Regions from separate parts of the Acetobacter oryzifermentans genome, predicted to be linked through region 1. Evidence: riboswitches for the same ligand, from Rfam matches in the RefSeq annotation. Region 1 holds a riboswitch; each other region holds the start of a gene.

Region 1 (2,200 bases):
CCTGAACGAACCCGTGAGCAGAAATGATTTGATTTCATCAATACATCAATATTGTTCATGGACTAATGTGGCTGCATTGTCTCAGGAAAAGACGCAGTCAGAAACTGATTGGCGTAATGTTTGTTTTCAGGGCATCAGCTCAATCCGGTCTCGGTCTACATGCGAAAAACTGATATCTGCCTTTCGCAGCTCCAGAATGTTCCAGCTTGCACGTAGGATGCGTTTGGCGGCATGGTGCAGGAGCAAACGCTTCAATGGTCCCGCGCAAGCGGGGTAATAGGGAATTCCGTTATGTTCTGGTCAGACAATCGGCCGGAAGCAAAGTCGGAGGCTGCTCCCGCAACTGTAGGCGGTATGCCGCTGGTTCGTTCACTTTGAACGTGGACCACTGTTCTCATAGGAACGGGAAGGTTGGAACCAGTTGGCCATGATCCGTGAGCCAGGAGACCTGCCATTGCTCAGCCACCAACCGTCGGGCGGGATGACCGAAGGGAGGAGAGAATATATGCCTGTCTGCCTCATGCCTCGGTCACTCCTGATGAATCAGGCGATGGACTCTTTTCAGGTCAGGGGGGCTGACCCCATTATTTCTGGCCGATATACGAATGACGCTTTTGTGCTGCAAACAGCATTAGTTCGTTAGACACTTCAGAGTCAGTCACCGGACAATCATGCATTCTGTCCGATAATTGATAACGGGTACACTTGCTCAGACAAAATGTGAGAGACGACACGATGCTCCATGACGAGGCGTTGTATTGTTTCCTTTGCGCTGAGCCAGTTGAAAAGCCGAGGCAATGGAAAACGAACTTCACCAAATTTCAGATCATTCAGCGTGCGCGGTACAGATTGATTTAAGACGTGTCAGAACCAACCCGAACTTCTGGTATCCTGTCGCTTGGTCCCGTGAATTGGGACGGGAAAAGGCAATCGATGTCCGGTTTGCAGGACAGCATATCGTCGTCGTGCGCCCCAAAAGCGGCATTCCTTATGCTCTAGATGGCCTTTGCGCCCATCGGCAGGTTCTGCTTGGCAAAGGAAACGTCCATGGTGACCTGATAAGCTGCGTTGCTCATGGTCTGAGATATAACCGGGACGGCCAATGTGCTTCGCCGAATGTTTCAGCCGAAGCGCAATGTCTGCGTCTCAAAAGTTGGGCCTGCCGCGAAAAAGATGGGCTTATTTTTGTTTTCATGGGAGACCAGTCTCTTGCGGCGACGACCTCGCTTCCTGATTTTCCAAGGGTGAGAGACAGGCGCTATCGCACGCGGCGCTTCGGGCAGGTGGTGAACTGTCATTACAGTTTCATGCATGAAAATCTGATGGATATGAATCATCAGGTTTTGCACAGTCGGTTGGTCGGGAAAATGAAGCCTCGGTTCCTCGGAATGGATCACGGAGAGGATTTTGTGGAGGCCCGCTACACTTTTGCACGAACCGGCGGCAAACAGCCTTTGAGCGAGGCGCTGATCTACGGCCAGAGACGCCGTGATGGTCGGGATTTTGCCTACCGGGATGTCATGACCATCAGGACACAATATCCTTACCAGATCCTGCGTATTGAAACGCAAGGGATTGAGGAACCCGTGATGGAGTTATGGATATCTTATGTGCCGCAGGATCGTGAGGAGCTGACCAACCGTGTTTTCGGTCTGTTGTCGATCAAACGACTGAAAGTGCCTTTTTTACTGGATATTGCCTGGCCAATACTGGTCGCATTCACGGAGCGCGTCTTCTTTGAAGATCGCGAGATTGTCGAGCTGGAACAGGCTGCATGGAAAGACCTCGGTGGAGATCACAATCGGGAAGTCTTCCCGGTTATCAATCAACTTCGTGATCTGCTCAGGCGATGTGGTCAGGTGCCAGAGAGTGTAGAAAAGACGGCCCCATGAGATTGCCTTTTATCGCGCCACCTTCCCATGCTTTTCATCCTTTGCTGGAAAAGATCATTCTTCTGGCGCCTGATCGAACCTGTGTCATTTCTTTGCTGGAGACAGATGCGGCTTTACCTGAAGAAGAACAATTGCAGCAGAATGGCTATGATCTTTTCCAGATGACTGTTTCCAATCTACCAACAGACCACCAGATGCGTGGTGACTATCTGGAAGCACATTTCAGGCCGCTTCTCGATACAGCGATAGAAATGGCGATGGCGCTGACTGACAGGCCAGCGCACGTGCCGGAAGCAAGTTACGTGCAA
Region 2 (2,200 bases), 920 kb from region 1:
CATCATGGGTATTCTGGTTGGTGGGGTCTGCGCTGTTGCCCCCGTTTTGAATACCAAAGGAGTTGTTGCGGTTGCCCGGCGGGTTATCATCCGCTGCGGCAAACATGAAGGTGAACTTATCTGTTGGACGGTAACGGATACGGATGGCGGGGGAAGAGAGCGGCCAGGATGGCCCACCCGCATACAGGTTGACCGATGGCGCCATGGGCCAGCCGAAGTTGGAGTTCAGATACAACGCCCCGTAATCACTGATCAGGAACTCGGTATCCAGATCCTGCTGCCCGATCTTGACGTCCAGCTTGCCATCCAGAAAAGACTGTTGGTACCACAGCTCGAACAGACGGGTGGAACGATCGGCCTCAAACCCGCTGACGGGGTTGAAGTTGGCCAGATGATCCTGTGAGATAGAGCGCCCACGCAACTGAAGGGCGCTGACATTGAACGTGCCACCCTTCAGGCCGATCAGCTTTTCCAGATCCACTGTCAGGGTAGGCATGGTTACCCCATCATAGGCAGGGCCGGTGCCTGATCCACTGGCGCCATCAGCCCCCGAGGCCGAGCCCCCCGTGGCGTTGCCCCACAGCTCATCTATTTCCTGAATGTCAAAGCTGATACCGTGTTTGGCCATCCAGTCACGCGCGCCCCACATGTTGCCCAGCAGGTGGTCGCTCATGTCGGGTGTGTCATCGCCCTTTTTCTCGGCAGCCGCATCTTCGGATGCGCGTTGGGAATCCCGCACCGTGGCCGGGTCAATCTGTTCAATCAAAGGCCCAGAATTGCCTAACCGACGACGATCCTGCTCAATCTGCGTCTCCTCACCATGCGCTAAGACGGGCAAGTTGCCCAACACACCTCCGGCCAGAAGCAAGCAATGCAGAGAATACGGAAATTTCTTCCAAGTTCTGTTTGTAAAGATAGGCATTGTTACGCTTCACCGTGCAGCGTGAAGGCAAAACAACAGGAAGAATTAACGGAAAAACCTGCCAAAGGCAGAGGAGTAAGCATAGTACACTATCCACCTCCGATTCCCTCGCCCGGCGGTTAAACAAGACAACAACGGCAGGTCTCCTGACTTGCGGGTCATCGCACGTTACTCAGCCTTCCCGATGCTGCCATCAGTGGCTGCCACTTTAAAGCGACCAAGGAGTAATATGCTCTCCGCCTACAGTTGCGAGGGCAGTTGCCGACTTGGTTCTGATACAGAACCTCCGGCATTCCCTTTCAAACCCGCTTGCGCGGGACCGTTGCAAGATGGCGCAACCCTTACCTTATTTTTGCCTCACATTTCAATCTTTGCCTGAATTGCATGGATAACTCTTGCCAGCAGCCGCATTTTAACCCACCAGTTCCTCCACACTTCACCCCTGACTGGCGGCTTATGGACCAACGATACCGCATTCCACCTCTTGCCATGCTCAACGCCTTTACGGCGTTTGCACGCACAGGCGGAATTAGACGCGCCGCAGCAGAGCTGCGTGTGGATCACGCAGCCATCAGCCGCCATATTCGAGATCTGGAAAATATTCTGGGCACCCCTTTGCGGGATAAGGAAACAGGCACCCTTACATTAGCAGGCCACACCTATTATTCCCGCATAACCCCACTATTAGAAGAACTGGCCACAGCTACGGCAGATATTCGTAACCATACGCCGCCCCTTACCATTACCTGTGCGCATGGTTTTGCTTACCATTGGCTGCTACCACGGCTTTCCACTTTTCGGCGCGCACATCCTCAACTAGAAATTATGCTGCGCCCGGTAGATGCCAACACGGCGTTCCATGTTACCGGCGTGGAAACAGATAATCATGCTCATATCGGCTATGTGCGAGATGATGCGCCGTTAGCAGAACCCCGCAACACACGCAGCATGATTATTGCCCGGCCTGATGTTTTTCCGGTAGCTGCCCCCCTCTGCCTGACAGAACTGGGAGGACAGCCCCGCACAACAGCAGATTTACTCCGCGCACCCTTGTTGCAAGAAGAAGATGAAGCCGAATGGAAACTTTGGTTTCATGCGCAGAATGTTGCCTGCACAAAACTGCCTGCCGCAACGCGCCTTTGGCAGGCCCACATCACACTGGCTGCTGCCCGCGCGGGAGAAGGAATTGCTTTGGGCAATATTTTCCTGCTGGGGAATGATCTTGAAACAGGCCATCTGGTGCGGGTGCAACCAACGCAAACCCCACTGCGAGAAGTA
Region 3 (2,200 bases), 1.2 Mb from region 1:
TCCGTATTTATCCAGATTGACGGTGCCGTGCCAGTCTATCTTGATACGGCTGGTGCGGTAATATGTGGGATCATACTGCAAGGCATCGCCTTCCAGCGTGGTGCCGGTTTCTGTCCAGCTTCTGCGGCCTGTCATATACCCCAGACCAATGACCTGATCGAACCTGCCACCAAATGAGGACAAATGCGCAGTGCCCCGCACAATGGCCTGATTTTGCGTGGTATGTTCACGCTCGCTGCTGACATCACCGTAATATCCCAAGCGGCTGTAATATTCATCTTCCATATTATAGCTGCTGTAGGTGTGCAGATTGCTCTGGATCAGCCGGGCCGTTAACCCCAGATCAAAATTATGCGTCACATCATAGCCAAGGCGAATATTGGCGGAGCGGTTATCGTTTCTATCCCCCCGGTGGCGCTGCTCCTTATCTGCGCCAAAATAGCGCCCGATATAACGCGGGATTTCATGAAAGCCATCCTGTCGGTAATGAGAAAGCTCCACATTGTAATGGAACTTTCCCTTACTGCCGCGCGCGCCCATAACCTGATTAAACGTGCCGTAAGATCCACCTTCTACCCGCACAAAAGGGGTGAACCTGCCCTGCCCTTGCGCGGTGGTTATATCAATCACCCCGGCCATGGCATCCGCCCCGTACAGGCCACTTTGCGGCCCGCGCAAAATTTCTATGCGGCCCATGCCATCAGTTACAAACTGCGCGGCATCAAACGCACCAGAAGTGGAGCTGCCATCGTTAATATCCATGCCATCCAGCCGCACTTTTACCTCGTTGGCATTGTTACCACGCATAAAAATAGAGGTGGTGCCCCCAAAACCGCCCGAACGCACCACATTCAGCCCCGGTTGGCGGGCCAGAATATCTGTTAACGTGCGGCGCTGCTGGGTGAGTATCTGCTTTTCTGTCACGATCGTCATGGCCGTGCCAATTTCATCCGCCCGCATGGGCCGCCGTGCGGCACTAACCGTAATGTAATCCGGGTACGCCTGTGCGCTGCGCGCTTGCACAGCTTGCGTGCCCTCCACCCCGGCCAAAACAGGCGCATTTTGTGGCGCCGGAACGGTGGTAGCTGGTGTTGCTGCCGCCTTGGTGGCAACAGTATTTTTGCCCGTTGATGTGGCGGGGGTTGGGGCATCTGCCGCCCAAACGGCGGTGGTTTCTACCAGCAGCAAAGATGAGCCGGTAAGCAAAAGGGTTTTAAGGCGCATGGCTTTAGGCAATCTCGCGGTTTAACAGCGTTGCCACGAGACCTGGCCCGGCTTTTTCCACCACAGGGGCGCAAACCACCCCATAGGCTAACCGCTCGCCCAACCTGCCAGCACACCCCGGCTGACATGCCCCGTCTGCAACTGTGTGCTGATGGCAGGTCTCCTGGCTTGCGGTTTTTTCGGTTGTGGCACCCCTTCCCGGAAAGGTTTGTTCCAGTGGGCCAGCGCGTAAGGCGCTGTGCGTGCACATCCATGCCGCTTACAGTTGCGGGGACAGCCCGGGAATATCGCAAAACCATTGCAGGCAACGGCGCGGGCACCCGGTTCCCTTTTCATTCCCCTAAGGGGAAACCATCATGCGGTGTGGTTTACAGGCTGGGGGTGGCTTGTCAACAAAAGCACGCCACGTTTGGCAGGCGGGCTTTAGGCCTCCCGCGGGAGGCGCTGAGACTGCGAGCGGATCACCTGCTCCTCATAATCCAGTTCCTGCTGGAGCTTCCATTCTGTTTGGTCATTGATCTCTCTGCGCGATGTCATATCTCGCATGGCCTGCCGTTCTGCCCGCAGCAATTGCAGGCGCAGGGCCAGATCCATACGCGCATGGCGCAATGCCCGGTTACGATCCAGCGGCGTAATGCGCGGCGTTTCATCCTCCTCTTCCAACCGGCTGTGATACAGTTGGTAGAGGCGGTCTATCACCTCCTGCCGCAGGGCTTCATCTGCGGCACTTTGCCCCTCCGGCTTAGCCAGTGCTGTACCCTTTGGGGTGGGCGCAGGCGGCTGCGTGCGCGCTTTTGTAAGCACTGCAAGGGCTGCGCGTATCAGTTTTTGGCGGGCCATGTTTTCTTCCTGCGCATTCTTATCCACCGTTTCGTGCGGCAAAAAACGCAGGCACAGAGGAATGAACACACTGGCAGCCAGCAGGGAAAGCACAATTACACCTGTAGCCGCCACCACCACGGCATCGCGCATGGGA
Region 4 (2,200 bases), 660 kb from region 1:
TCATGACCATGTGCTCTGCACCCATGGCTATACGAGAACCGGCAGGTTGGAGCGTTTACCCCAAAACATCATGGGGAGGCACAGTGCGCTTTCGGCCAACGCATGATCTTATCCTGCGCACTGGTATTTATCGCATAGGCCCCAAAGCACGTGACAATACAGGTTGGGCATGGGGCGATGAGCCTTATACAGGTATTCAAACTCCCATTGAGTTAACGTGGGAACCGTTTTTTGGCACGCGCAAGCTTCCGGGCCATTACAAAATCGGTTTTGGGCATGACACGTCTCCTTACCCCGATATGGTTGGCACCATTCCCGCTGCTTTTGCGGGCTCTGTGCATCCGCACAAACTCAAACCGCGTGATACATTTTATATAGAGGCAGACCAGATGGTGTATCGCAGCCATGGCGAACATCAGATGGCTGGCGGATATGTGCTAGCTGGCTTCATTCATAACACGCCAAGTAACTCCACATTCTCAAACGAGTTCTACGCAGGGGCTTCCCTTTTGGGTATTATCCCCCACCGGCCTTTGGATCGTCTGGGCGTCATGTATTCCTATTACCAACTCAGCCCACGCTTGGCCTATGGGCAACGTATGCAGGAAGCTGCGGGCGTTCCCCTTGGCCCCTATATCAATGGGCCACAAACACATTCTGCAATTCTGGAAGCATATTACGGCATTCCTGTCACACCGGGCTTGGTTATTACATCCGAGTTTGAGTACATGATGCGCCCCGGAGAAACCTCGGTTATTCCCAATGCTATTCTGGCAGGGCTTAAGGTTATTGCTGCCCTGTAAGGCAAAGCGAGGCGCAAAAACATCTCACCTGCCCTGCTTTTCTCATACTGGCACCAAACCTGCTTATTGCTAGAATATATATTCGAACAGATGGATGGTGCTGCGCAAGCGGCTTGAAAGGGAATGCCGTGTACGGATTTCTGCCTTAAATTGAAGCAGAATCTTTATAGTCGGCAGCTGCTCCCGCAACTGTAAGGGGAGGTTTGACCTGCTGCCGGTCACGGCTAGCCACTGGCCGATAAACACGGCTGGGAAGGTAAAAGGTCTAACATACCATATCCCCAAGCCAGGAGACCTGCCTCCATCAGGCACATCATACCGGGCGGGATGAACCGGCAGCGGCAAAACAGGCAGTAACATGCATAAACATGCCTTTAGCTCATTTTTAACAGCACTGCTTCTTGCTTGGAGCAATATACCCTCCAACGCTCATGCAGAAAGCGCCTCTACACCAGCCATAACCGGACAATGGATTACGGAAGACGGTAAAGGCGTATTCAATATCCACACCTGTGGCGATAAAATGTGTGGGAACCTTGTAGGGTTAAACCTAACGCAAGATGAAGAAGCTTCTGGCCGTAGAAAAACAGAATGTAACCTTCAGATGCTCAAAGGCTTCCATCCCATGGAAGACCGGCATGACCACTGGAAAGGTCATATCTTTGATCCTCAGAGCAAAAATACTTACGATGCTATTATATGGATAGCGGATGATGGTGCCCTGAAACTGCATGGTTTTTTAGGTTTGGAGCTCTTTGGTAGAACAGATACCTGGCAGCCGTTTCATGGCCGTATAGGCAACAACTGCCACATTAACCCCTAAGCATACCTGCTTCAACGAAGCATGAAATAACCTATTATTCCATTACAACAGCTTGCAAGCTCAGGCCGTCCCTATAAAACTACCCGTAATTTTGAACTCGATATTTCTCCGCAATGTTTCATTCTGACAAGGCGGAGCCCGGTTTTGTAGGGAGAATCCGAAGAATGAGACAAACGCACGAGGGGCAGCCTGTGGCGGAGTGGTGTTCATCTCCTAACGCCATGCGCCTGAATAAACTGTTGCGCATGTCCCGTCGGGATGTGCTTTTAGGTGGTATTGGTCTTTCTGTTGCAGGCACAACAGGTGCGGCGCTTGCTAATACCGCGCCTACTACACCAAACACTGAAGACCTCTCTCGCTTTATGCAGATATCCCAGCGACTGACAGATAGAGATACGCTAAACCCCCAGATTGGTGCGGCCCTATATGCCAATATCGTGCATGCCAATGCCGATCGACAGGATAAACTTAACACCCTGCATACTCTACTAGAGCGAGAAAAATTTACGACGGCATCTGCCTTTGCTCATGCAGCAGAAAAATCTGATCCCAAACTTAAAGATGTTATCCACGA

The links. Region 1 has a riboswitch for cobalamin ahead of WG31_RS08150 (Rieske 2Fe-2S domain-containing protein). Riboswitches for the same ligand answer to the same signal wherever they lie in the genome.
Region 2: it holds a riboswitch for cobalamin, as region 1 does, so the genes downstream of both, WG31_RS12535 (carbohydrate porin) here and WG31_RS08150 (Rieske 2Fe-2S domain-containing protein) in region 1, are expected to answer to the same signal.
Region 3: it holds a riboswitch for cobalamin, as region 1 does, so the genes downstream of both, WG31_RS02585 (TonB-dependent receptor plug domain-containing protein) here and WG31_RS08150 (Rieske 2Fe-2S domain-containing protein) in region 1, are expected to answer to the same signal.
Region 4: it holds a riboswitch for cobalamin, as region 1 does, so the genes downstream of both, WG31_RS11305 (DUF2147 domain-containing protein) here and WG31_RS08150 (Rieske 2Fe-2S domain-containing protein) in region 1, are expected to answer to the same signal.

What each region holds. Positions count from the first base shown of each region.
Region 1 covers NZ_CP011120.1:1,732,589-1,734,788, reverse strand. Annotated here, with positions in the region: gene WG31_RS16175 (hypothetical protein) at 127-255, opposite strand; cobalamin riboswitch at 239-470, shown strand; gene WG31_RS08150 (Rieske 2Fe-2S domain-containing protein) at 798-1,892, shown strand; gene WG31_RS08145 (hypothetical protein) at 1,889-2,200, shown strand, end outside.
Region 2 covers NZ_CP011120.1:2,654,573-2,656,772, forward strand. Annotated here, with positions in the region: gene WG31_RS12535 (carbohydrate porin) at 1-922, opposite strand, end outside; cobalamin riboswitch at 1,042-1,261, opposite strand; gene WG31_RS12540 (LysR substrate-binding domain-containing protein) at 1,379-2,200, shown strand, end outside.
Region 3 covers NZ_CP011120.1:527,045-529,244, reverse strand. Annotated here, with positions in the region: gene WG31_RS02585 (TonB-dependent receptor plug domain-containing protein) at 1-1,224, opposite strand, end outside; cobalamin riboswitch at 1,361-1,595, opposite strand; gene WG31_RS02580 (Na+/H+ antiporter) at 1,648-2,200, opposite strand, start outside.
Region 4 covers NZ_CP011120.1:2,388,695-2,390,894, forward strand. Annotated here, with positions in the region: gene WG31_RS11300 (carbohydrate porin) at 1-803, shown strand, start outside; cobalamin riboswitch at 881-1,120, shown strand; gene WG31_RS11305 (DUF2147 domain-containing protein) at 1,162-1,626, shown strand; gene WG31_RS11310 (sorbitol dehydrogenase family protein) at 1,740-2,200, shown strand, end outside.